Regions from separate parts of the Pantoea sp. X-Soil-ISGK-285 genome, predicted to be linked through region 3. Evidence: riboswitches for the same ligand, from Rfam matches in the RefSeq annotation. Region 3 holds a riboswitch; each other region holds the start of a gene.

Region 1 (5,939 bases), 1.6 Mb from region 3:
TCAGCAACTGACGACTCAGGGCGCGCGGGCGACGGTGCAACAGTGTATGAGCCAGGCATAACAGCCGGTGACAAAGCGCTGGCGCAGACGCAGCGCGCTGATTAGACTGACACTTTCCCATCGCGCTGGCCCCTGCCAGCCGTAATATGGATATTGCTGCATGTCGATCGCCTATACCATTACTACCAGCGAACCGGTAAATCAGCAGATTTACCGGTATCTGCGCAAAGATATCGTCACTTGCGCAATTCAGCCGGGCTCGCTGCTCTCGGAAAAAGAGGTATCCGCGCGCTTCAACGTCTCACGCCAGCCGGTGCGCGAAGCGTTCATCAAGCTGGCCGAAGCCGGACTGGTACAGGTATTGCCGCAGCGTGGCACTTTCGTGCGCAAAATCTCCGCTAAGCGGGTGGCGGATGGCCGCTTTATCCGGGAGGCCGTTGAGGTGTCGGTGGTTCGCCGTGCGGCACTGGAGATTGATGATCCGGCTCTGATGGCGCTGGAGCATAACCTGCAGCTGCAGCGGATGGCCGCTGAGCGGCATGACAGCCAGGCTTTTCTCACTCTGGACGATGAGTTTCATCGCCTGATTGCTGAAAGCATTGACTGTAAGCTGGCCTGGGAAACGGTGGAGAACATCAAAGCGGCCATGGACCGGGTGCGGTTTCTGACGCTGAGTGAAGTCTCTCCACCGGACAAGCTGATTGAGCAGCATGAAGAGATTTTTGCGGCGCTGAAGCGTCATGACGCCGATGCAGCCGAAGCGGCAATGCGTCGTCATCTGCAGGAGATGATCTTCTCTATCACCCCGATTGCCGAGCGTAACAGCGCCTGGTTTGAAGCACCCTGAACCTGAAACCGCCCGCACCACCTGATTACCAGGTCGATGCGGGCCTTCGTCATTACCACCATTGATGAAAATGGTGAACCGGTCCGATACCCTTCCCGACCTCCAGCGAATCCGCCTGCAGCAGCGCCTGCTGTAACCAGTTTTTGGCTTCCCCAATCGTCTCTGCCCAGTCAGCATGACGTGGTCGCAACGCGGCTAAGGCTGCCGACAGCGTACAGCCTGTGCCGTGCGTATGACGGGTATTTACCCGCGGCGTACTGAATCGCTGCTCTGCTGAGTGCGTGATCAGCCAGTCCGGGCTCTCCGCCGCCGCAAGGTGACCGCCCTTCATCAGCACAGCCTGACAGCCCAGTGCCAGCAATGCCCGTCCCTGCTCGCGCATCTCCTCTTCATCTGCCGCAATGGCGCAGTCCAGCAACGCCGCCGCTTCCGGAAGATTAGGTGTGATCAGCGAGACCTGCGGCAATAACAGCTCCCGAACACTGGCTACGGCGTCTGGCGAGAGCAACGCATCACCACTTTTCGCGACCATGACCGTGTCCAGCACAACAAACGGGATTGCCGCACGCATCAGCCGTTCCGCAACCTGCTCCACGATAGCCGTTTCTGACAGCATGCCAATTTTTGCACTGTCGATGCGCACATCACTGAGCACCGAATCAAGCTGGGCGGCCACAAATTCAGGCGTAATGCGATAAACCGACTGCACGCCGCAGGTATTCTGTGCCACCAGCGCGGTAATGACGCTGGTGCCATAGGCTCCCAGAGCTGAGAAGGTTTTCAGATCGGCCTGAATACCAGCGCCGCCGCTGGGATCGGTACCCGCAATCGTCAGAGCGTTAATACGCTTCATGATTACCCTCCAGCGTCCAGAGTGCATCGATAAACGCCGTAGCAAAGCTGCCGGGTCCGGCAGCCTGCGCCGCCGCCTTTTCACCCGCCAGCGCCATCACCTGACAGGCGGCCGCGACATTCATCAGCCGATCGCCAGCCAGAGAGCTGAAACCCGCCACCACTGCCGAGAGGGCGCAGCCGGTCCCGACTACCCGTGTCATTAAGGGGTTTCCACCGTGTACAGCAAGGAGTCGCTGACCATCGGTGGCGTAGTCCACTTCACCGGTGACGACCACCAGCGTGCTCCAGGTTTCCGCGAGCTGTTGGGCCGCATCGAGTGCTGCATGCGCCTGATGCAGCGTGTCGACACCGCGCCCGCCGCTGGCCTGTTGTGCCAGCGCCAGAATCTCTGACGCATTACCCCGAATCACCGCCGGTTGCTGGCTTAACAATTGCTGGCAGAAGTCACTGCGCAGCGTCAGCGCGCCGACGGCAACCGGATCGAGTGTCCAGGGCGTGCCCGCCTGATTAGCCGCAGTGACGGCAGCCTGCATCGCCTGCTGGCGCTCGCGGGTTAAGGTGCCCACGTTAATCAGCAGTGCATCGGCCATGCTACTGAACTGGGCGGCCTCAGCGGCATCGATCACCATCGCCGGTGAGGCATGGAGTGCCAGCAACACGTTGGCGGTGAAGTTCTGGACCACGTCATTGGTCATACAGTGCACCAGCGGTGACTGGCGGCGGAAAGCGTGCAGAATGGGCGCGAAGTGCGCGGCAGAAAGGTGTTGAGATTGATGTGTCATCGTAGCTCCCAACCGGCGAACAAGAAGGCGAATGCGGTCAGGCATCAGACTTCCCTACGCTGGCATTATCCAGTTCAGGTCAGCGGGTTTTTCTCAGCCCTTTCCGTGTGGAAAGCGGCACCCCGAGTCGTGTTACGGCTTGCAGCATAGGCAAGCCGCGCAGCGAAAGCAAGCGACTCCCGCCTGGGAAATAATCAGAGCTGAAACAATTCACATGATCCCGATCAACGCCTGAGGGTGCAAAAAAAGGCTTAATGCTGCGGGTTAACGAGATACCTCTTTATAGGTAGCCCCGCTTATTACCCGGATGGGTAATATTTCCCGCATTGACTCTGGTTACCCCATAATAATTAACCTGCTCGCAGCATCATCGTAAAAAACACTTTATTTCATGGAGTTAGAAAACTCCTGAAGCGGAACTTCATACTATTCAGGATGTATGATGCGATTTTTAGCGCTTATTCCACACCGCCATCGATGGCAGGATATTAATATTGAACGCAAGGGTGCCGTGGCACCCAATGGCAGACAGTACCTCTCCACCTATATCTCCGCCCGTTGCACAGGCTGTGGCGAAATTATTCACCGTGTCTATTATCGCGACATCAGCGATCGGCAGGCGCGCCGCTGGTTAGGTTAACGTCCCGGCAACGGTCATTCCGGACACAGTTCAGGTTAACAGTTAGTTAGCAATTTGTTAGTCTGGTAACTAATCATCGTCTGACCAGACTCTCTCTATGCCACTGCTGTTTGAAAGCTTAAGCCATCAAATTTACCTGTCAGCCCCGCTGTTTATCCTGATCCTGCTGGGGTACTGCCTGACGCGCCTGGGGAAATGGCCCGCCAGCATCAGTGAAGGGATGAACCGCTTTGTGTTTAACGTTGCTCTGCCCTGCATGCTGTTTCGGGTGATGAGCACCTTCTCGCAAAGTCCGCCGGTGGATGCGCGCCTGTTGCTGGCCTTTTTCGGCAGTTGCCTGCTGGTGTTTATCGTGGGACGACTGCTGGCAACAAGGCTGTTTAATCTGGATGGCGTAGCGGCGTCGGTTTTTGCGCTGGGCGGCATCTTTTCCAATAACGTCATGCTGGGGATCCCGGTGGCCACGGTACTGCTGGGGCCAGAAGCCCTGCCCCCGGTGGCGCTGGTGCTGGTGTTTAACAGCCTGATCCTCTGGACCTTACTGACCGTTTCGGTCGAGTGGGCGAAACAGGGCAGCTTCTCGCTGGAAGGACTCTGGCGCACCCTGCTCGGCGTGCTGAAGAATCCGCTGATCATCGGTATTCTCAGCGGTACAGCCTGGAGCTTTCTGCAACGTCCCTTGCCGCTGCTGGCCGCTGAACCGCTAAAGATGCTGGCCTCACTGGCTGCACCTCTGTCGCTGGTGACGCTGGGCATGAGCCTGGCACACTATCGGGTGCGGGATGGCTTAAAAGAGAGCTATACCATCTGCCTGCTGAAGCTGGTGCTGCAACCGATGACGGTATGGGCTATCGCGTGGCTGACCGATCTGCCGGCGCTGGAGAGTAAAGTGGTGGTGCTGCTGGGATCGATGGCAGTCGGGGTTAACGTCTATCTGATGTCGCAGAAGTTTAATGTCATTACCGGCCCGGCGGCGGCGAGCATGCTCTTTTCTACCGTGTTTGCGGCGGTGACAACGCCAATCTGGATGATGCTGATGACGCTGACGGGCTATTAACAGGCTAAAAAAAAGCCCCTCAGCACGCGTGCTGAGGGGCTATTGTCTGGCTAACTAAATGTTACTCAGCCGATTTGGTACGAATCAGATAGTCAAAAGCGCTCAGTGAGGCTTTAGCACCTTCGCCGCTGGCGATGATGATCTGCTTGTACGGTACGGTGGTGCAGTCGCCCGCGGCGAACACGCCTTTCAGGCTGGTTTCGCATTTACCATCGATGATGATCTCACCCATTTTGTTGCGCTCAACCGCACCTTCCAGCCATGGGGTATTCGGCAGCAGACCGATCTGAACGAAGATACCGGAGAGCGGCAGCTCATGAGTGGTCTGCGTCGTACGGTCGATATAGTGCAGGCCGGTGACTTTGGTGCCGTCGCCTTTCACTTCGGTGGTCTGGGCGTTCAGAATCACATCCACGTTCTTCAGGCTGCGCAGTTTATCCTGCAGCACCTGATCGGCGCGCATCTCATCGGCAAACTCCAGCAGCGTAACGTGTTCAACGATACCGGCCAGATCGATGGCCGCTTCCACGCCGGAGTTACCGCCGCCGATCACCGCCGTGCGTTTGCCTTTAAACAGCGGGCCATCGCAGTGTGGGCAGTAGGTCACGCCTTTGGTGCGATACTCTTCTTCACCCGGCACGCCCATGTTACGCCAGCGTGCGCCGGTCGCCAGGATGATGCTGCGTGATTTCAATACTGCGCCGGAGGCGGTTTCGATGGCGTGCATTCCGCCCTCTTTCGCTGCCGGGATCAGTTTGATGGCGCTCTGGCTTTCAATGACGTCCACGTTGTAATCATCCACGTGTGCGCGCAGTGAACCGGCCAGTTTTGCCCCTTCGGTTTTCGGTACGGAGATATAGTTTTCGATATCGACCGTGTCCAGCACCTGGCCGCCAAAACGCTCACCCAGCAGGCCGGTACGGATACCTTTACGTGCTGAGTAGATGGCTGCCGCTGCGCCCGCCGGGCCGCTGCCGATAATCAGGACTTCATACGCGTCACGCTTGTTCAGCTCTTCCGCTGCACGTTTGTCGGCATTGGTATCCACTTTGCTGACGATTTCCGCCAGGCTCATGCGACCCTGACCAAACTCTTTACCATTGAGGTAAACCGCTGGCACGCCCATCACGTTACGTTCCTGAATCTCGTTCTGGAACAGGCCACCGTCGATAGCGGTGTGGCTGATGCGCGGGTTAATCACCGCCATCAGGTTCAGCGCCTGTACGACGTCAGGGCAGTTATGGCATGAGAGTGAATAGTAGGTTTCGAAATGGAAGTCGCTGTCCAGCGCGGCAATCTGATCCAGCAGGCTTTGTGCTTCTTTCGACGGATGCCCACCGGTCTGTAACAGTGCCAGCACCAGTGAGGTAAATTCGTGACCCAGAGGTGAACCGGCAAAACGCGGGCCGCTGTTCGAACCTGGGTTGGTGATCAGAAATGAGGGCTTACGCACCTGACGATCGTTCTCTTCGCGGAAGCTGACTTTGTCAGACAAACCGGCGATATCAACCAACAGTTCACGGATCTCGGTTGATTTTGCACCTTCGTCCAGCGTGGCAATCAACTCAACAGGTTTGGTTAATTTCTCAAGGTAAGCCTTGAGCTGGGTTTTCAGATTTGTGTCGAGCATAGTGATATCCTGGTCAAAAAATCGGGTGCCGCAGCACCCGATTGGAGAATGGTCGAAAGGCCGAAGCGTAATTAGATTTTGCCAACCAGGTCCAGAGACGGAGCCAGTGTTGCATCACCTTCTTTCCA
Region 2 (5,939 bases), 460 kb from region 3:
GGGGAAAAAGAAGGGTAGACGATACCGCGCAACATGAAAAAAGCCAGCAGAGATCATCTGCTGGCGGTGTAAATGCACCCTACTCAGAAAAGCACTCCGCTGAACAGCGAAGTCAGGGTCGAACGCCATTCAGTGCTGAATGCCTCCCGCTCTTCCCATAACGTAAAGTTTGCTCTTAAAATAGGGCAAGAAAAACAGAGCGCTTTTCATCGGGAGTTCCTCTTTTATGTCCTCATCACGTCTGAAGCAGCAGTTCATTCGCCTGTGGCAGAGCTGTCAGGGGCAAACGCAGGAGATTACCCTTAGCGAACTGGCTGACCTGCTGCACTGCTCGCGCCGCCATATGCGCAATCTGCTCAACCGGATGCAGGCCGCGGGCTGGCTAATCTGGCAGGCGGAAGCCGGACGCGGCAAGCGTTCACAGCTTACCTTCTGCTATACCGGACTGGCTTTGCAGCAGCAGCGTGCCGAGGATTTGCTGGAGCAGGATCGCATCGATCAGCTGGTCCAGCTGGTGGGCGATAAAAATCAGGTACGGCAGATGATCGCCGCGCATCTGGGCCGCAGTTTCCGTCAGGGCAAGCATATCCTGCGGGTGCTCTACTATCGTCCGCTGCTCAATCTGCTGCCCGGTTCGCCGCTGCGGCGCTCCGAAACCCACATTGCGCGACAGATTTTCAACGGCCTGACGCGGATAAATGAGGAAAACGGGGAAATCGAGCCCGATATTGCGCACCACTGGCAGCAGACTTCCCCGCTTCACTGGCGCTTTTTTCTGCGTCCGGCGATTCGCTTTCATCACGGCAGAGAACTGGAAATGGAGGATGTGCTGGCCACGCTTGAGCGTCAGCGCCCTCATCCGCTCTTTTCCCATATCGAGCAGATCGACTCGCCCGCGCCCTGGACGCTGGATATCCGCTTAAGCCAGCCCGATGAAGGGTTGCCCTGGCTGCTGGGCAGCGTCAGTGCGATGATCCTGCCGCGCGAATGGCCGACGCTGCACGATTTTGCCCGCCAGCCGGTTGGCACCGGTCCTTACCGGGTGATCCGCAATCAGGAGAGTCAGCTGAAGATCGAAGCGTTTGATGACTATTTTGGTTTTCGCGCCCTGATTGATGATGTCTCGATCTGGGTACTGCCCGACATCAGCGATGAGCTGGTCTATGCCGGTGTCCGTCTGCAGGGCGACGGAGCCGATGAGGTTCAGGAGGAGAGCCGCCTTGAAGAGGGCTGCTACTATCTGCTGTTCGACCAGCGTTCAGAACAGGGACGCAACGAGGCGGTCCGGCGCTGGGTCAGCTACCTGTTTAATCCTATCGCCCTGCTCAATCACGCCGGTGTCGGCTACCAGCGCTACTGGTTTCCGGCGTATGGCCTGCTGCCGCGATGGCATCACCGGCGCGACCTGACGCCAGTGGAAAAACCGCCCGGCTTAACCCACCTGACGCTGACCTGGTACAGCCAGCACGTGGAGCATGAAGGCATCGCTAACGCGCTGCGTCCGCTATTGGCAGAACATGGCGTCACGCTGGAGACCCGCGAGATCAGCTACGAAAGCTGGTATCAGGGCGAAGCGGAAAGTGATATCTGGCTTGGCAGCGTGAACTTTACCCTGCCGCTGAATTATTCTCTGTTTGCGCAGCTTTATGAGATCCCGTTGCTGCATCACTGTCTGCCGATCGACTGGCACAGCGATGCGGCCCGCTGGCGCGAGAAAACGCTGCCGCTGGCCGAATGGAGTAAACAGTTAGTCGAAGAAGCGGGTCTTCATCCGCTGTTTCACCACTGGCTGTTGCTTGAAGGTCAGCGCAGCATGCGCGGCGTTCGGATGAATACGCTGGGCTGGTTTGATTTTAAATCCGCCTGGTTCGCGCCACCCGCGCTGTGAGGCTTTCGCCCCGGCGCTGAAATGACTAGAATGTGACGTTCTCAACGGGGTGCCGCCTGCCAACAGCAAGCAGCTGAGAGATACCCGTCGAACCTGATTCGGTTAATACCGACGTAGGGATTTGGGAGGCCTTTGTGCTCAGATCCTTTGCGACTCATCCCCTATTCTCCTGAAGGAGCGCAAAGTGTTAAACAAAGTTCTGCCGGTGCTGCTGTTACTCTCCGCCCCCGTTCTGGCGGCTAAGCCGGTTCTCACGGTCTACACCTACGACTCCTTCTCCGCTGACTGGGGCCCTGGACCGGCGGTTAAAAAAGCCTTCGAGGCGCAGTGCAACTGCGAGCTGAAATTCGTCACGCTGGAAGATGGCGTGTCGCTGCTGAACCGCGTGCGAATGGAAGGAAAAAACAGCAAAGCCGATCTGGTACTGGGGCTGGATAACAATCTGGTACAGGCGGCGCAGAAAACCGGTCTGTTTGCCGAAAGTCAGGTCGATTCCTCGACATTAAAACTGCCCGGCGGCTGGCACAACACCACCTTCGTGCCGTTTGATTATGGCTACTTCGCGTTTGTCTATGACAAAACCCGGCTGAAGAATCCGCCAAAAAGCCTGAAAGAGCTGGTCGACAGCCCGGAAAAGTGGCGGGTGATCTACGAAGATCCCCGAACCAGCACCCCCGGCTTAGGCCTGCTGTTGTGGATGCAGAAAGTCTATGGCGATCAGGCACCGCAGGCGTGGCAAAAGCTGGCGCAGAAAACCGTGACGGTGACCAAAGGCTGGAGTGAAGCCTATGGCCTGTTCCTCAAGGGCGAAGGCGATCTGGTGCTGAGCTACACCACCTCACCGGCTTACCACATCATCGAAGAGAAAAAAGAGAACTATGCCGCCGCGCCGTTTGCAGAGGGCCACTATCTGCAGGTTGAAGTTGCCGCGCAGTTAGCCAGCAGCAAACAGCCGGCGCTGGCACAGCAATTCATGAAGTTTATGGTGTCACCCGACTTCCAGCGCACTATCCCGACCGGTAACTGGATGTACCCGGTAATCGACACGCCGCTGCCTGCCGGTTTTAGCGCGCTCACTGTGCCCGCCACCGCCCTGCAGTTCTCGCCGGAAGAGGTTGCCAGCCAGCGTTCAGGCTGGATCAGCCAGTGGCAACGCGCCGTCAGCCGCTGATGCCGCGCTGGCTTATCCCCGGTTCGCTCGCCACGCTGCTGTTAATCAGCGTGGCGCTGCTGGCCTTCGGTGCACTCTGGAGCGCCGCGCCAGAGAATGACTGGCGCAGCGTGCTGCAGGATGATTACCTGCATCACGTTATCGCCTTCTCTTTTGGTCAGGCGCTGCTCTCCGCGCTGTTGTCGCTGCTGCCAGCGGTGCCGCTGGCGCGCGCGCTCTATCGACGCCGTTTCCCTGGCCGTCAGCTGCTGCTGCGTCTGTGCGCCATGACCCTGGTGCTGCCGGTGCTGGTGGCGGTATTTGGTCTGCTCACCGTCTATGGTCGTGTCGGCTGGCTGGCGCAGCTGTGCCAGCTGGCAGGGATTGATTACCACTTCTCTCCCTACGGTCTGTCGGGCATTTTGCTGGCGCACGTCTTCTTTAACCTGCCGCTGGCGACCCGCCTGATGCTGCAGGCGCTGGAGAGCATTCCGGCGGAACAGCGTCAGCTGGCGGCACAGCTCGACCTGCGCGGCTGGCACCATTTTCGTCTGCTGGAGTGGCCATGGCTGCGGCGTCAGCTGCTGCCGACCGGCGCGCTGATCTTCATGCTCTGTTTCGCCAGCTTTGCTACCGTGCTCTCACTGGGCGGTGGCCCGCAGGCGACGACCATCGAGCTGGCGATTTTCCAGGCGCTGAGTTATGACTACGATCCGGGACGCGCTGCACTTCTGGCGCTGATCCAGCTTGGCTGCTGCATGACGCTGGTGCTGCTCAGCCAGCGCTTCAGTAAGGCCATTCCCGCCGGAACCAGCCAGCTGAACGGCTGGCGCGATCCGCAGGATTCGCGCGGGGCGCAGCTGGTTGATGCGCTGCTGATCCTGCTGGCGCTGATCCTGCTGCTGCCCCCGCTGGCGGCGGTCATCATCGATGGTCTGCACGGCGGACTGCGCGGCGCGCTGGCGCAGCCTGCTCTCTGGCAGGCGACGTTTACCTCATTGCGCATCGCCACCGGCGCCGGTCTGCTCTGTGTGGTGCTGACCATGATGCTGCTGTGGAGCAGTCGCGAGCTGCGCCTGCGTCAGCGCCCGGCGGCGGCAACCCTTATCGACACCAGCGGCATGCTGATTCTGGCGATGCCAGGCATCGTGCTCGCCACCGGCTTTTTCCTGCTGTTTAACGCCACCATTGGTCTGCCGGCGTCGGCGGACGGGCTGGTGATCTTCACCAATGCGCTGATCGCCATTCCCTATGCGCTGAAAGTGCTGGAGAACCCGATGCGTGACGTCGCGGAGCGTTACGGCAGACTCTGTGATTCGCTGGATATCCACGGCTGGAACCGGCTGCGGCTGATTGAACTGCGGGCGCTGAAACGTCCGCTGGCCCAGGCGCTGGCCTTTGCCTGCGTGCTGTCGATCGGTGATTTTGGCGTGGTGGCGCTGTTTGGTACTGCCGATTTCCGCACCCTGCCGTTCTACCTTTATCAACAGATCGGTGCCTATCGCGGTGCTGACGGTGCAGTGACCGCGCTGCTGCTGCTACTGCTCTGTTTGCTGCTGTTCACCCTGATGGAAAAATTACCAGGCCGCCATGCTGACACTGAATAACCTCACGTACCTTTATCAGCATCTGCCGATGCGCTTTAGTCTCAACGCCACCCGCGGCGAGCGCATCGCGATCCTCGGCCCCAGCGGGGCCGGTAAAAGCACCCTGCTGAGCCTGATTGCCGGTTTCCTGCCGGTGAAACAGGGCACCCTGATGATTGACGGCCAGGAGCACACCCACAGCGTGCCGGCCAGACGGCCGGTTTCGATGCTGTTTCAGGAGAACAACCTGTTTCCGCACCTCAGCGTGCAGCAGAACATGGCGCTGGGATTGCACCCCGGACTGAAGCTGAGCGCCGGGCAGCGCCAGCAGCTTGCAGCGCTGGCCGATCAGGTGGGATTAGGCGATCTGCTGACGCGGCTGCCGGGCGAGCTGTCGGGTGGACAGCGACAGCGCGTGGCGCTGGCACGCTGTCTGCTGCGTGACCGTCCGGTGCTGCTGCTGGATGAGCCTTTTTCTGCGCTCGATCCCGCGCTTCGCGGAGAGATGCTGCAACTGGTGCGTTCGGTGTGTGAAGCGCGCAGCATCACGCTGCTGATGGTGTCGCACAGTCTGGAAGATGCCCAGCAGATTGCGCCGCGCAGCGTGGTGATTGTGGATGGCCGGGTTTACTGGGATGGCGAGACCCGACAGTTACTGTCGGGCGACACGCGGGAGGCCGAAGTGCTCGGCATCCCGCGTCGTTAAGCGATTCAGGCGAAGAAAACCTGCCACAGCAGATGACGGAAAATGGGCATCATCGGATGGAACTGAATGCCGACGAAAGCCGCGACGGCAATCACCAGCCCCAGCGGCCCTGCCCAGCGCAGGCGCTCAGGCGGCAGCCAGGCCGATGCCCAGTCGCGACTCTTGCCGCTGCGCCACCAGCGCCAGCATAACCAGACACCCAGCCAGATCAGCAGTGCTGCGCCGAGTAACAGCCATTTAAAGCTGCCGCCCTGCGCGGCTTTGGGCACATCGATCGCCACACCCGCCAGAATACCGGGCAGCAGATAGAGCGGCGGCCAGAGAATGCAGCCGATAATGTTCGGCGGCAGGAATTTACGCACCGGCAGCTCCAGCATACCGGCCGCCAGCGGGATCAGCGGACGCGTGGGGCCAACAAAGCGTCCGACCAGAATCGTAAACATGCTGTGCTGATGCAGGGCGTGCTCGGTTTTATCCAGCAGGCCTTTATACTTTTGCAGATACTTCCAGCGATGCAGCGGCCCCTGAAATTTCCAGCCGATGCCGTAGGAAACCCAGTCACCAATCAGGCAGCCCGCAAAGCCCGCCGCCCAGGCCGGATAAAGGCCA
Region 3 (5,939 bases):
TCGGCGACATCGAGATCCTCCTGACCCAGATGCACGCCATAAGCCTGATGCTTTATCGCCAGCTGCCAGTAGTCATTGATAAACAGGCGCGCGTCATAGCGTTTACCCAGTGCAATCGCCTGAGCGATGGCGGGCTCGGCGACCTCATCGGGCTGATCTTTGATGCGCAGCTGCAGCGTACGAACGCCCATCTTCAGCAGGCGCTCAATCCAGTCGGGGCTATCAACCACCGGATAAAGCCCCAGGCGCGGGGCGGTAGCGGGAAATGCGGGCATCGTTACTCCTCCTTAATGGCATCGGCGGGATGATAAAGCTCACCGCCGCGCCGACGAAAACGGTCTGACATTTGCGCCATGCCCACTTCAACGGGCTCGGCGTGCGTATCCTGACGTGCTGCGAACTCGCGCACCTCCTGGGAAATTTTCATCGAGCAGAACTTAGGGCCACACATCGAGCAGAAATGGGCCACTTTGCCCGACTCCTGCGGCAGGGTTTCATCATGCATAGCCCGCGCCGTATGGGGATCCAGCGCCAGATTAAACTGATCTTCCCAGCGGAACTCAAAGCGCGCTTTGGACATGGCGTTATCACGGATCTGCGCACCCGGATGGCCTTTCGCCAGATCGGCGGCATGCGCCGCGATTTTGTAGGTGATCAATCCCTGCTTCACATCCTCTTTGTTCGGCAGACCCAGATGCTCTTTGGGCGTGACGTAACACAACATGGCGCAACCAAACCAGCCAATCATGGCAGCACCGATACCGGAGGTGAAATGGTCATAGCCGGGCGCGATGTCGGTGGTCAGCGGGCCAAGGGTGTAGAAGGGGGCTTCATCGCACAGGTCGAGCTGTTCTGTCATGTTGCGGCGGATCATATGCATCGGGACGTGCCCCGGGCCTTCAATCATTACCTGAACGTCATATTCCCAGGCAATACGGGTCAGCTCGCCCAGGGTACGCAGTTCGGCAAACTGCGCCTCATCGTTGGCATCCTGAATGGAACCCGGACGAAGGCCATCGCCCAGCGACAGGGAGACATCATAGGCGGCGCAGATTTCACAAATCTCCCGGAAGTGCTGATACAGGAAGCTCTCCTGATGATGCGACAGGCACCATTTCGCCATGATAGATCCACCCCGCGATACAATTCCGGTCAGACGTTTCGCCGTCATCGGGACATAACGCAGCAGCACGCCAGCGTGGATAGTAAAGTAATCGACACCCTGTTCCGCCTGCTCAAGCAGCGTATCGCGGAATATTTCCCAGTTCAGCGCCTCGGCCACGCCATTCACTTTTTCCAGCGCCTGATAAATCGGCACTGTACCGATTGGCACCGGGCTGTTTCGCAAAATCCATTCGCGCGTTTCATGAATATAACGACCGGTAGAGAGATCCATCACCGTATCGGCACCCCAGCGAGTCGACCAGACCAGTTTTTCCACCTCTTCCTCAATAGAAGAGGTCACCGCCGAGTTACCGATGTTGGCGTTGACCTTAACCAGAAAGTTGCGGCCAATGATCATCGGCTCCGATTCAGGGTGATTGATATTGGCAGGGATGATGGCGCGTCCGGCAGCGACCTCCTGACGCACAAACTCGGGCGTGATACTGGCTGGCAGATGCGCGCCAAAACTGTGGCCGGGATGCTGTTGCAGCAATACCTCACTGCGGATTCGCTCACGGCCCATGTTTTCCCGCAGTGCGATAAATTCCATCTCCGGGGTGATGATCCCCTGACGGGCATAGTGCAATTGCGTGACGCAGCAGCCTGCGCGGGCACGGCGCGGTGTCGGGAGTTGATCGAAGCGCAGATGATCCAGTCCCTCGTCAGCCAGCCGCTGCTGGGTATAGCCTGAGCTGTTCTGTTCGAGAAATTCGCTGTCGTCGCGTTCAGCAATCCAGCGGGCGCGCAGCTTTTCCAGGCCACGATGAACATCGATCTGTGCCGCGGGATCGCCATAGGCACCCGCCGTGTCATAGACCGGTACTGCTTCGTTCTGCTCATAGAGAGGCTGTTCTTTGCTGCCGCCGATGTGGGTCGGGCTTAGCACGATTTCACGCATGGGAACGCGGATATCCTCGCGGCTGCCGGTAATCCAGATGCGGCGGGACTGGGGAAATGCACTGCCGCTTTGCAGGGAATCGATAAATTCCTGCGCCTGGGCACGCTGTTCACGACGGGTTGTTTTTTGGTCAGACATAGCAATCTTCCTGTTAAGGGGGAACGATGCTTGTCCGGAGTTCGGAAGGAGTAACCGTATATACAGCGTAAGCATGCTGGTATACAGAGAATATTTACTCTTGTTCCCTTCGCAGGTTCTAACCTGATCAGGTTCCGCGGATCCCGAATTAACGGTCTCAGCCCAACTTGGGCACTCCGACAAGAAGCGGTTTATACGCTGGCGTCTGATAACAGAGCCAGGCGTAAAAACCTTATATTTCAAAGCAAAAATAAAAAAGGTTCTTTGGAGCGCTCTCCTCAGAACCTGTTCAGCATAAAAGGGCTACGGGATAATCTCAACCCCTTTGCCGGAGATGATGATTAGGCCGGACGCGCGATATGGCTGTCATTCGCTACCGGCGGGGGGACAAGCTGGTTATCCCATGCCAGCTGGATAAGCTTATCTTCCAGCGTAAAGCGTGCTTCCAGCACTTCACCCACTTCGGAGAGTGCCTGCTGGAAGGTCATGCAGTTTTCGTCGTCGATCGCCTGCTGCAGGTGGCCGTCATACAGCTGCATCAGACGCTCAGTATTGGCTTCCAGCGGTGGATAGATCTGTGCGGCGGCAATCATCGGGCTGTCGCCACTCATTTCACTGATCACGCGTTCATAGATACTGAAGTGACCCGCAGAAAGATAATCGACCAGACCGTGACAGAAGTTGTCCAGAGCCTGCTCATCAAGACGCGTCAGCGCCTCTTTGTTTGGTTTAAGTCCGACCAGGTGATAATAGGTCACCAGTAGCTGACGACGGGCTTCAAGCCACGAATCGACCAGTTCATTACTGCCACCTACGCGTTCAGCCAGGACGTCTAACTGGTTAAGCATATCTAACTCCATGTGAGTTATAGTTGTTTATCTACACACTTAACATCAGGGCTTCAGCGTGCGAGTTGACGCTAAGGATGACGAAATAAATGCAATGCGAAATCTCAAGCGTAGACGCTGGATGGTGGATTGTCAGCCATGAACAGAAACTTTGGTTGCCACAAGGTGATTTACCACACGGAAACGCCGAAAAATTTGGTTTGACCGGCAGTAAAGCCCGGACCATCGGTGAGTGGCAGGGCGAAAAAGTCTGGCTGATTTGTGAGCCGCGTTCTGCCGATATGTTCTCAGTACGACAGCTGATCGATCAGGATGTGGCGCTGTTTCAGCTGGTGGGTCGCGGTGTGCAACTGGCGGAATTCTACCGTTCTCATCGCTGGTGCGGCTATTGCGGCCATGAAATGCACCAAAGCAAACATGAATTTGCCTGTCTCTGCAGCCATTGCCGCGAGCGTTACTATCCGCAGATCGCACCCTGCATCATTGTGGCTATCCGTCGCGGTGATGAAATCCTGCTGGCGAATCATGCCCGCCATCGCAACAAGGTCTACACCGTGCTGGCGGGTTTTGTGGAGGTGGGCGAGACGCTGGAGCAGGCCGTTGCCCGCGAAGTGATGGAAGAGAGCAATATCCGCGTCAAAAACGTCCGTTACGTTACCTCCCAGCCGTGGCCCTTCCCGCAATCGCTGATGACAGCCTTTATGGCGGAGTATGACAGCGGCGATCTGCAGCACGATGGTAAAGAGCTGCTGGATGCGGCCTGGTTCCGTTTTGATGAGCTGCCGTTGCTGCCACCGCCAGGCACCGTGGCGCGCCGCCTGATTGAAGATACCGTCGCTCTGTGCCGCGCCGAAGTGTGAAAGTGCTACACTACACGCCTGTTATTGAGAGAGTGTTGAGATGAGTGAACTGAAGAACGATCGTTATTTGCGTGCCCTGTTACGTCAGCCGGTTGATGTCACGCCGGTCTGGATGATGCGACAAGCCGGGCGCTATTTGCCGGAGTACAAAGCGACACGCGCCCAGGCGGGTGACTTTATGTCGCTGTGTAAAAACGCCGAGCTGGCCTGTGAAGTCACCCTGCAGCCGCTGCGCCGTTATCCGCTGGATGCCGCCATCCTCTTCAGTGACATCCTGACCATTCCGGATGCGATGGGACTGGGTCTCTACTTTGAAACCGGCGAAGGCCCGCGTTTCTCAAACCCTGTGACCTGTCGCGCTGACGTTGAGCGTTTACCGGTGCCCGATCCCGAAATGGAGCTGGGCTATGTGATGAATGCTGTCCGTACCATCCGTAAGAACCTGAACGGCGATCTGCCGCTGATTGGCTTCTCCGGCAGTCCGTGGACGCTGGCCACCTATATGGTGGAAGGCGGGAGCAGCAAGGCGTTTACCAAAATTAAGAAGATGATGTATGCCGATCCCGCTACGCTCCACGCGATGCTGGATAAGCTGGCCGACAGCGTCATCCTCTATCTCAATGCTCAGATCCGCGCCGGTGCGCAGTCCGTTATGGTGTTTGATACCTGGGGTGGCGTGCTGACCGGTCGTGATTACCGCGAATTCTCACTCCATTACATGCACAAAATTGTCGATGGCCTGCTGCGTGAAAACGACGGTCGCCGCGTGCCGGTGACGCTCTTCACCAAAGGCGGCGGACAGTGGCTGGAAGCGATGGCCGCCACCGGTTGTGACGCGCTGGGTCTCGACTGGACCACCGATATTGATGATGCACGCCGTCGCGTGGGCGACAAAGTCGCCCTGCAGGGCAACATGGATCCTTCTATGCTCTATGCGGCACCTGAGCGTATCGAACAGGAAGTGGCTGGGATCCTGGAGCGCTTTGGCTCGGGCACCGGGCATGTCTTTAATCTGGGTCATGGTATTCATCTGGATGTGCCACCGGAAAATGCGGGCGTCTTTGTTGAGGCGGTACACCGTTTATCACGTCCCTGGCATCAGGAGTAATCATGGATATTGCCGCACTTCGCGCTGAGCAGTTACAACGCGCCGCTGATGTGGTGCGAGAAGATGACTTTGATGTGCTGCCACCCCGCTTTATCGGCGGGGCGGACGTTGGATTTGAGCAGGAAGGCACTATCACCCGGGCGGCGATGGTGATACTGGAGTATCCCTCCTTAAAGCTGGTGGAGCATCGCATCGCACGCGTTGAGACCACCATGCCCTATATTCCGGGCTTTCTCTCATTCCGTGAATATCCAGCGCTGATGGCCGCCTGGCAGATGCTGGAGCAAAAGCCGGACCTGCTGTTTGTGGATGGACACGGTATTTCGCATCCACGACGACTTGGCGTCGCGTCACATTTTGGCCTGCTGGTCGATGTGCCCACCATTGGTGTCGCGAAAAGTCGCCTGTGTGGCCGTTTTGCCGATCTGGATGCGCAGCCTGGCAGTCGTCGGCCACTGATCGACAAAGGCGAGCAGATAGGCTGGGTATGGCGCAGCAAGCTGCGGTGTAATCCGCTGTTTGTCGCCACCGGCCATCGTGTCAGCCTGGATACCGCGCTGCAGTGGGTCGAAAACTGTACGCGTGGTTACCGGCTGCCGGAACCGACCCGCTGGGCCGACGCGGTTGCCTCGAACCGAACCGCTTTCCAGCGCTGGCAAAACGCGCTTTAACACTGTTTGTGCTGCGGTTTTGCAGTTACACTGCGGCCAGCGAAACGAATAAGAGCCACCTTTATGTTACAAAATCCCGTTCATCTGCGTCTGGCGAAGCTGGAAAGCTGGCAGCACCTTACTTTTATGGCCTGCCTGTGCGAGCGCATGTATCCCAACTATCGCGCGTTCTGCGAGCAGACTGAATTTGCCGATCCGGCACTCTATCGCCGTATTCTTGATCTGATCTGGGAAAACCTGACGGTCAAAGAT
Region 4 (5,939 bases), on a different replicon from region 3:
TCAGGATTGCGCTGCGCCAGCGCACGCTGAGCGCAAAATACTTTCTGCTGACCCACATCGTCGATGCCAAACAGCGTCTGCCGGTGGAGGTTGTGCAGTTCAACCCGATCGCCATCGTAAAGACGGATAAATCCCACACCCGCGCCTGCCAGTAACGGCAGCAGCGTTGCACTAAGCCCGCCCGCGCCCACCACCAGCACCTTTGCCCTTCTCAGCCGCTGCTGCCCCGCTTCACCAATCTCTGGCAACATCGTCTGTCGCTGATAACGCTCCATCGCTGCTCCTTAACTGAATTGTGCCAGACCAAAAATGGGCGTAGAGGCAGACGCCATGTCGCGCTGCTCCATCAATCCCGCCTGAAACGCCTCGTGTCCGCCGTGGATCGCAGCAGCAAAGGCACCGGCCATGCGCACCGGATCGCGCGCTTTTGCCACCGCCGTGTTGAGCAGCACGCCATCAAAACCCATCTCCATCGCCTGAGCCGCCTGGCCAGGTGCGCCAATGCCCGCATCAATAATCAACGGCACATCTTTAAACCACGCACGCATAGCGCGCAGCCCCTCGATATTACGCAGCCCCTGGCCGGAGCCGATCGGCGCGCCCCAGGGCATCAGCACTTCACAGCCCGCTTCCAGCAATTTTTCGCCGACAATCAGATCTTCCGTAGTGTAGGGAAACACCTGGAATCCGTCAGCGCAGAGAATCCGTGCGGCCTCAACCAGGGCAAAAGGATCGGGCTGCAGCGTGTCGGCATGGCCAATCACCTCCAGCTTGATCCACGGTGTGTCGAACAGTTCACGCGCCATCTGCGCCGTCGTCACCGCCTCTTTCACCGTGTGGCAACCCGCCGTATTCGGCAGAATACGTTTGTTGAGCTGTTGCAGCAGCGTGCGGAAAGCGCCGCCTTCACTGCCTTCCCGTCGCAGGCTGACGGTAATAATCTCCGCGCCTGACGCGTTGATCGCCTGATGCAGAATGTCCGGTGACGGATAACCGGCCGTGCCGAGCAGAAATCGGGATTGCGGAGTAAATTGATAGAACATGGTTAACCTCCCTGCATCGGTGACAGGATTTCGAGCTGGTTGCCCGCCTCAAGTTGCTGGCTGGCATAGCGGCTACGCGGTACAAACTCCCCGTTCAGCGCGGTGGCGACGGTCCGCGGATCGATCTGCTGCTCCGCCATAAGTTCCGCCAGCGTCGTTGCGCTGGTTTCAATCGTGCGGCCATTCAGTTCAACGCGCATGAGTCATCTCCTGAGTCAGTTGCAACATAAGTTTTTCAGCCATGATCGGGGCCAGCAAAAAGCCGTGGCGGTAGAGGCCGTTAAGTGAGAAACGGCCATTTTCGTAGCGGACTTCCGGCAGGTTCTGCCGATAAGCAGGACGCAGACCGGTGCCACTCTCCACAATCCGCGCTTCAGCCAGCGCCGGGTGCAGGCTGTAAGCGGCGCTGAGCAGTTCCATCATCGCCCGGGCGCTGATCGGGCTGCTGTCGTGGCTTTCCACCATGGTGGCACCCAGCATGAAGTGGCCCCCGTCACGCGGCACCAGATAGCAGGGAAAGCGCGGGTGCAGCAGCCGGACAGGACGGGAGAGTTGTACGTCGGATGTGTGCAGGATCACCATTTCGCCCCGCACGGCGCGCAGGGCGGGCTGCCGATCGGTGGCGTGGATGCCACGGCAGTCGATGATTTTGCCGCCGGGTTTACCGCTGTGAAAGAGGACGCCAGCCTGTTGCAGTTTGTCGCGCAGTTGCTGCAAGGCGCGGCGCGGTTCGAGATGCGCCTCTGCGGCGAAAAACAGGCCGCGGGCAAAGCGGTTTTCCAGCGCGGGCTCAATGTCACCGGGAGAGACCCACTGATGCTGCTGCGTCATGCTGGCGAAGCGCGTCAGTTCGCGGCTGTCACGCGGCGGAGCAACCACCAGCGTACCCTGCTGTTCCACGCCATCAACGCGTTTCGCCCACCAGCTGGCCGCGTGCTGGCCCCATTCGATCACCTGTGGCGGTGCGCTTTCTGCTTCACACCAGGGCGCGAGCATGCCGCCCGCCCAGTGCGAGGCCGCACGGCAGTCAGGCTGAGTAATAACTTCGACCGTTTCTCCCCGCTCCAGCAGCAGCGTGGCGACACAAAGCCCGGCAACGCCGCTGCCGAGCACCGACCAGCGGCTCATGGTGTCCACCGGACAGGAAAAGAAAGATTCAGGATGAGATTTTTCAATGTGGCCTCGTTATCAGTTAACGAAGACCCATGATACAGAGGGAAAAGGCAGGAACGTTGCGAATGCGCCCCTGCGGCAAGTATCTGATGAGATACCCGTCTTCCTACGCCAGTATCAACTGGGTCAGGTTCTAAGGGTCGCTAAGCCGCGCGGTGCGCTATTAGCCTCTCAGTCTCTCTGGCGAGACTCCCCTGACGGGTTTAGTTGTAAGTTAAGCAGACAGCTTCGTCAAGCAGACTGCATGGAACCGGGTCAGAAAATCGGACTTAACCGGCAGAACCGAAATGCCAGTCAGTTGCGGTTGCCAGCGTCAAAAAGGGGCCCGCCAGCGTCTGGTTGTGATGCGCAATAATCTTCTCCGCAGAGAGGTGGGGATTATCGACGGTGGTGTGCGCATCGGAAATCAGTACGACGTTAAAACCCAGCTCCGGGGCTGCCCGACAGGTAGTATCAACGCAGAACTCCGTTTTCATCCCCGCAATCACCAGTTGCTTAATGCCCTTTTGCTTCAGCTGAAGCTGCAGGCCAGTATCCCTGAAACAGCTGGGATATCTTTTGGTGAAGACGACATCACTCTGCGGGTTAACCTGCAATTCCGGGATCAGGCGCGTCAGCGGGCTTTGCTCGTTAAAAGGGGAATCATCCGGGCCGATATGTCGTGCGAAAAAGAGGGGGACGGCAGAAGCCCGGGCTTTAGTAATGAGAAGTGAGATGTTCGACAAGATCGAATTTGCGGCGAAGGGAGCCTCCGGACCATTAAAAAGGCCCTGCTGCATGTCGATAATTAAAAGTGCACTTTCAGATGTAACCATGACCTGTCTCCATTCAGTTTTTAAGAACGGAGAACAGCTCCCCGTCCGGTTCGGCGGGGAGTGAGAATCTGTTGTGTCAGGTGCCAGTCACAGAGTCGCTCACGCCGCCGCCAGAGGCGGTGGTGGTGGTGACGGTGGTGAAAGACTGAACTGACATAAACATTTTCTGACCCTGAGTTAATGCGTTCGGTGAAGTCACCCTCAGAAGGATGGCGCTGACATCTACATTACCCTGTACGCCGTCGCTTTTAAAGCGCCTGCAGCGATTGGGTTACCGCATCGGTTATTTCACGAATGCGCGGTTCGGCGCGGCGATAGTAAGTCCATTTCCCGACTTTGCTGGCTTCAACCAGCCCCGCATTGTGAAGTGCTTTCAGGCATAACGAGGTGGCGGGCTGTGATAAGCCCGCCTTGTCCTGTATGAGGCTGGCACAGACGCCATACTGATCGAAGGGATAGAGCTGGGTATAGCCCGCAAACGCTTCGTCAGGATCTTTAAGCCACTTCAGCACTGCCACTCTGGTCGGGTTGGACAGTAACTTCAGGGCATTTTCGGGTGACATGCCGCCTCACAGAATATCAGGATGGATAAAATGGATAGTCAGTATAGCCTTTCTCAGTGCCGCCATACAGGGAGGCGTGATCGACCTCATTCAGCGGATATCCTGATTTAATCCGCGCGGGCAGATCGGGATTAGCGATAAATGAGCGGCCAAAACCAAACAGATCGCCCCAGCCTTTTTCCAGCACATGCTGTGCTTTTTCAGCCGTGTAGCGACCCGAATAGATGATCGGAGAGCGGAATGTTTCCCGCAGCGCGACCCGGAAGCTCTCTGGCATCTCCGGGCTGTTGTCCCAGTCGGCTTCAGCAATGGAGAGATAGCCAACTTCCAGCTCGTTCAGCAGTGCTGCTGCGCGGATGTAGGTCGCGTGTGGATCACTTTCAACCAGACCGAGATAGACGCGCTCTTCGTCGGTACTGGTAAACAGAGGCGCAAATCTGACGCCAACGCGGTGGCTGCCAAATACCGAGCTGACCGCCTCAACGACTTCTCGCAGGAAGCGCAGACGATTCTCAGCAGATCCGCCATATTCATCCGTACGGAAGTTGGTGTGCTCAGAAATAAACTGGTTAATCAGATAACCGTTGGCGGAATGCAGTTCCACACCGTCGAAACCGGCCGCTTTGGCATTCTCCGCCGCGCGTCGGTAAAGCTCTACGATCTCTTTAACTTCCGATGTAGTCAGTGCGCGTGGCTCGCTGGGTGCGGTCAATATGCCGGCGCCGGGTCCGGTTTCAATAAATACCCGGACGTTATCGGCTGCAATGGCTGAAGGGGCAACGGGTGCCTGCTTGCCCGGCTGCAGTTCATTATGCGACACGCGGCCAACATGCCAGAGCTGGCAGAAAATCGTGGCCCCTTGCTGATGTACTGCCTCTGTAACCTTTTTCCAGCCGGCGATCTGCGCTTCGCTGTGGATCCCCGGCGTCCATGCATAGCCCTGCCCGCGAGGCTCAATCTGGGTGCCTTCGGTGATCATCAGTCCCGCGCTGGAACGCTGGCGGTAGTACTCCACCATCATCTCGCCGGGAATGTTGCCCGGTTGTTCACTGCGGCAGCGCGTCAGCGGCGGCAGTACAATGCGGTTACGAAGCTGAAGGTCGCCCAGACTCAAGGGGGTAAAAAGTGACGGCATGACAAAAAATCCTCTGATGTGTGAAGAGGCGACATTATATTTACACATTTAAATTTGTAAATGTGTAATCTGTGCTTTTTGTCCGGAGCGGTATCTGCGGTTTCTGGCAGAGGGTCACTTTCTGGGTGGAGTGCTGACAGCGCGTGGGATTAACAGTCTCTCAGCGCAGCGCCTGACTGCGTAACGCCAGGAGGAGATTCTGCAGACGCCGCTTTCAGGCAAATTGCTTCGCCGGGACGGAGGTGCTGCCTGCAGGATCATAAGAACATTAAGAAGCGTATTTTTCAGTGAACGCCTGCCACTGCTGGCGATAAACCTCCAGTTGACTGAGTGCGCCATCAATGGAGGGCTGTGCTTTGTTGTCAGGATTCGGCGTGGCACGAATCAAATCGGCAAAGGTGCTGAAGACAGATTCCATATCACGGCCCGACTTCATGGCTTCCATCATCCCGGCCAGCTCCGCCTGTGGCCGTGCGGTTGCGCTCTTAACCTGGCTTAGATAGTCACGTGCGCTCTCCTGCATGTCGCGTGTTCCATGACGTATGGCTAACGCCAGCGTATCCTGTGCTCCCAGCAACGTCTGACGTTCACGAATGGCAACTTTGACGCTTATCATCTCATCAGCAATCTCATTCGCCTGCTTCTGGTTATCGCCGGAGACATATTTTTCTATCAGTTTATGGAGCTTAGACTGCGTCAGGGTCAGCGCCATGGCTTCCGAGGTATCCGAATTATCGTACTGATTACGGCCCACCTGGCCCTCAGCCAGCACCTCATGGAGTGCAGCGGCAAACTCATCCATAGCGGTCTGCGTATTGGCAGCCGTCATACTCAGAAGCGGAGTAAATGTTCTGGCGTCCCAGCTGGTGTAGGGATCGTTGAATAACGCATATCCGAGGTTAACGGACGGTCCCTGACCGGATGACTTTGTCTTTGCCAGTTCCTCTGAATTTTTGGCCTGCTGCTCTGCCGTAATGGGCTCAGCGATAGCCTGCACCAGGCGCGCTCTTGCCTCGGGCGAGATCACCACCACACTGGCAGGTAATTCTTTTCCGGTAATAGTTTCTTTAGTCGTGTTCTCAGATCTGTTTGTTACGGTGAGCGTGGCTAAATATCCTCTTGCCACCTCTGTTGTCACGCCATTGATTAACCCCATAATGCCCTCTACGGTTTGATTGGTTGAACAATTTATCGGCAAAATGTAACCAAT

Evidence for each region. Region 3 has a riboswitch for thiamine pyrophosphate ahead of thiC (phosphomethylpyrimidine synthase ThiC). Riboswitches for the same ligand answer to the same signal wherever they lie in the genome.
Region 1: it holds a riboswitch for thiamine pyrophosphate, as region 3 does, so the genes downstream of both, thiM (hydroxyethylthiazole kinase) here and thiC (phosphomethylpyrimidine synthase ThiC) in region 3, are expected to answer to the same signal.
Region 2: it holds a riboswitch for thiamine pyrophosphate, as region 3 does, so the genes downstream of both, thiB (thiamine ABC transporter substrate binding subunit) here and thiC (phosphomethylpyrimidine synthase ThiC) in region 3, are expected to answer to the same signal.
Region 4: it holds a riboswitch for thiamine pyrophosphate, as region 3 does, so the genes downstream of both, AC6I8B_RS21090 (FAD-dependent oxidoreductase) here and thiC (phosphomethylpyrimidine synthase ThiC) in region 3, are expected to answer to the same signal.

What each region holds. Positions count from the first base shown of each region.
Region 1 covers NZ_AP035938.1:2,725,889-2,731,827, forward strand. Annotated here, with positions in the region: gene AC6I8B_RS12960 (mannitol dehydrogenase family protein) at 1-61, shown strand, start outside; gene AC6I8B_RS12965 (GntR family transcriptional regulator) at 161-847, shown strand; gene thiD (bifunctional hydroxymethylpyrimidine kinase/phosphomethylpyrimidine kinase) at 900-1,700, opposite strand; gene thiM (hydroxyethylthiazole kinase) at 1,687-2,484, opposite strand; TPP riboswitch at 2,519-2,619, opposite strand; gene AC6I8B_RS12980 (hypothetical protein) at 2,927-3,124, shown strand; gene AC6I8B_RS12985 (AEC family transporter) at 3,222-4,181, shown strand; gene ahpF (alkyl hydroperoxide reductase subunit F) at 4,243-5,811, opposite strand; gene ahpC (alkyl hydroperoxide reductase subunit C) at 5,883-5,939, opposite strand, start outside.
Region 2 covers NZ_AP035938.1:718,023-723,961, reverse strand. Annotated here, with positions in the region: gene sgrR (HTH-type transcriptional regulator SgrR) at 227-1,888, shown strand; TPP riboswitch at 1,924-2,026, shown strand; gene thiB (thiamine ABC transporter substrate binding subunit) at 2,073-3,059, shown strand; gene thiP (thiamine/thiamine pyrophosphate ABC transporter permease ThiP) at 3,035-4,645, shown strand; gene thiQ (thiamine ABC transporter ATP-binding protein ThiQ) at 4,629-5,330, shown strand; gene AC6I8B_RS03255 (DedA family protein) at 5,336-5,939, opposite strand, start outside.
Region 3 covers NZ_AP035938.1:260,193-266,131, forward strand. Annotated here, with positions in the region: gene thiE (thiamine phosphate synthase) at 1-275, opposite strand, end outside; gene thiC (phosphomethylpyrimidine synthase ThiC) at 278-2,200, opposite strand; TPP riboswitch at 2,288-2,389, opposite strand; gene AC6I8B_RS01165 (Rsd/AlgQ family anti-sigma factor) at 2,542-3,048, opposite strand; gene nudC (NAD(+) diphosphatase) at 3,138-3,908, shown strand; gene hemE (uroporphyrinogen decarboxylase) at 3,949-5,016, shown strand; gene nfi (deoxyribonuclease V) at 5,019-5,687, shown strand; gene AC6I8B_RS01185 (YjaG family protein) at 5,751-5,939, shown strand, end outside.
Region 4 covers NZ_AP035939.1:383,798-389,736, forward strand. Annotated here, with positions in the region: gene AC6I8B_RS21075 (HesA/MoeB/ThiF family protein) at 1-275, opposite strand, end outside; gene AC6I8B_RS21080 (thiazole synthase) at 285-1,043, opposite strand; gene thiS (sulfur carrier protein ThiS) at 1,046-1,243, opposite strand; gene AC6I8B_RS21090 (FAD-dependent oxidoreductase) at 1,233-2,171, opposite strand; TPP riboswitch at 2,303-2,422, opposite strand; gene AC6I8B_RS21095 (cysteine hydrolase family protein) at 2,486-3,031, opposite strand; gene AC6I8B_RS21100 (ArsR/SmtB family transcription factor) at 3,280-3,594, opposite strand; gene AC6I8B_RS21105 (alkene reductase) at 3,611-4,729, opposite strand; gene AC6I8B_RS21110 (hypothetical protein) at 4,998-5,885, opposite strand.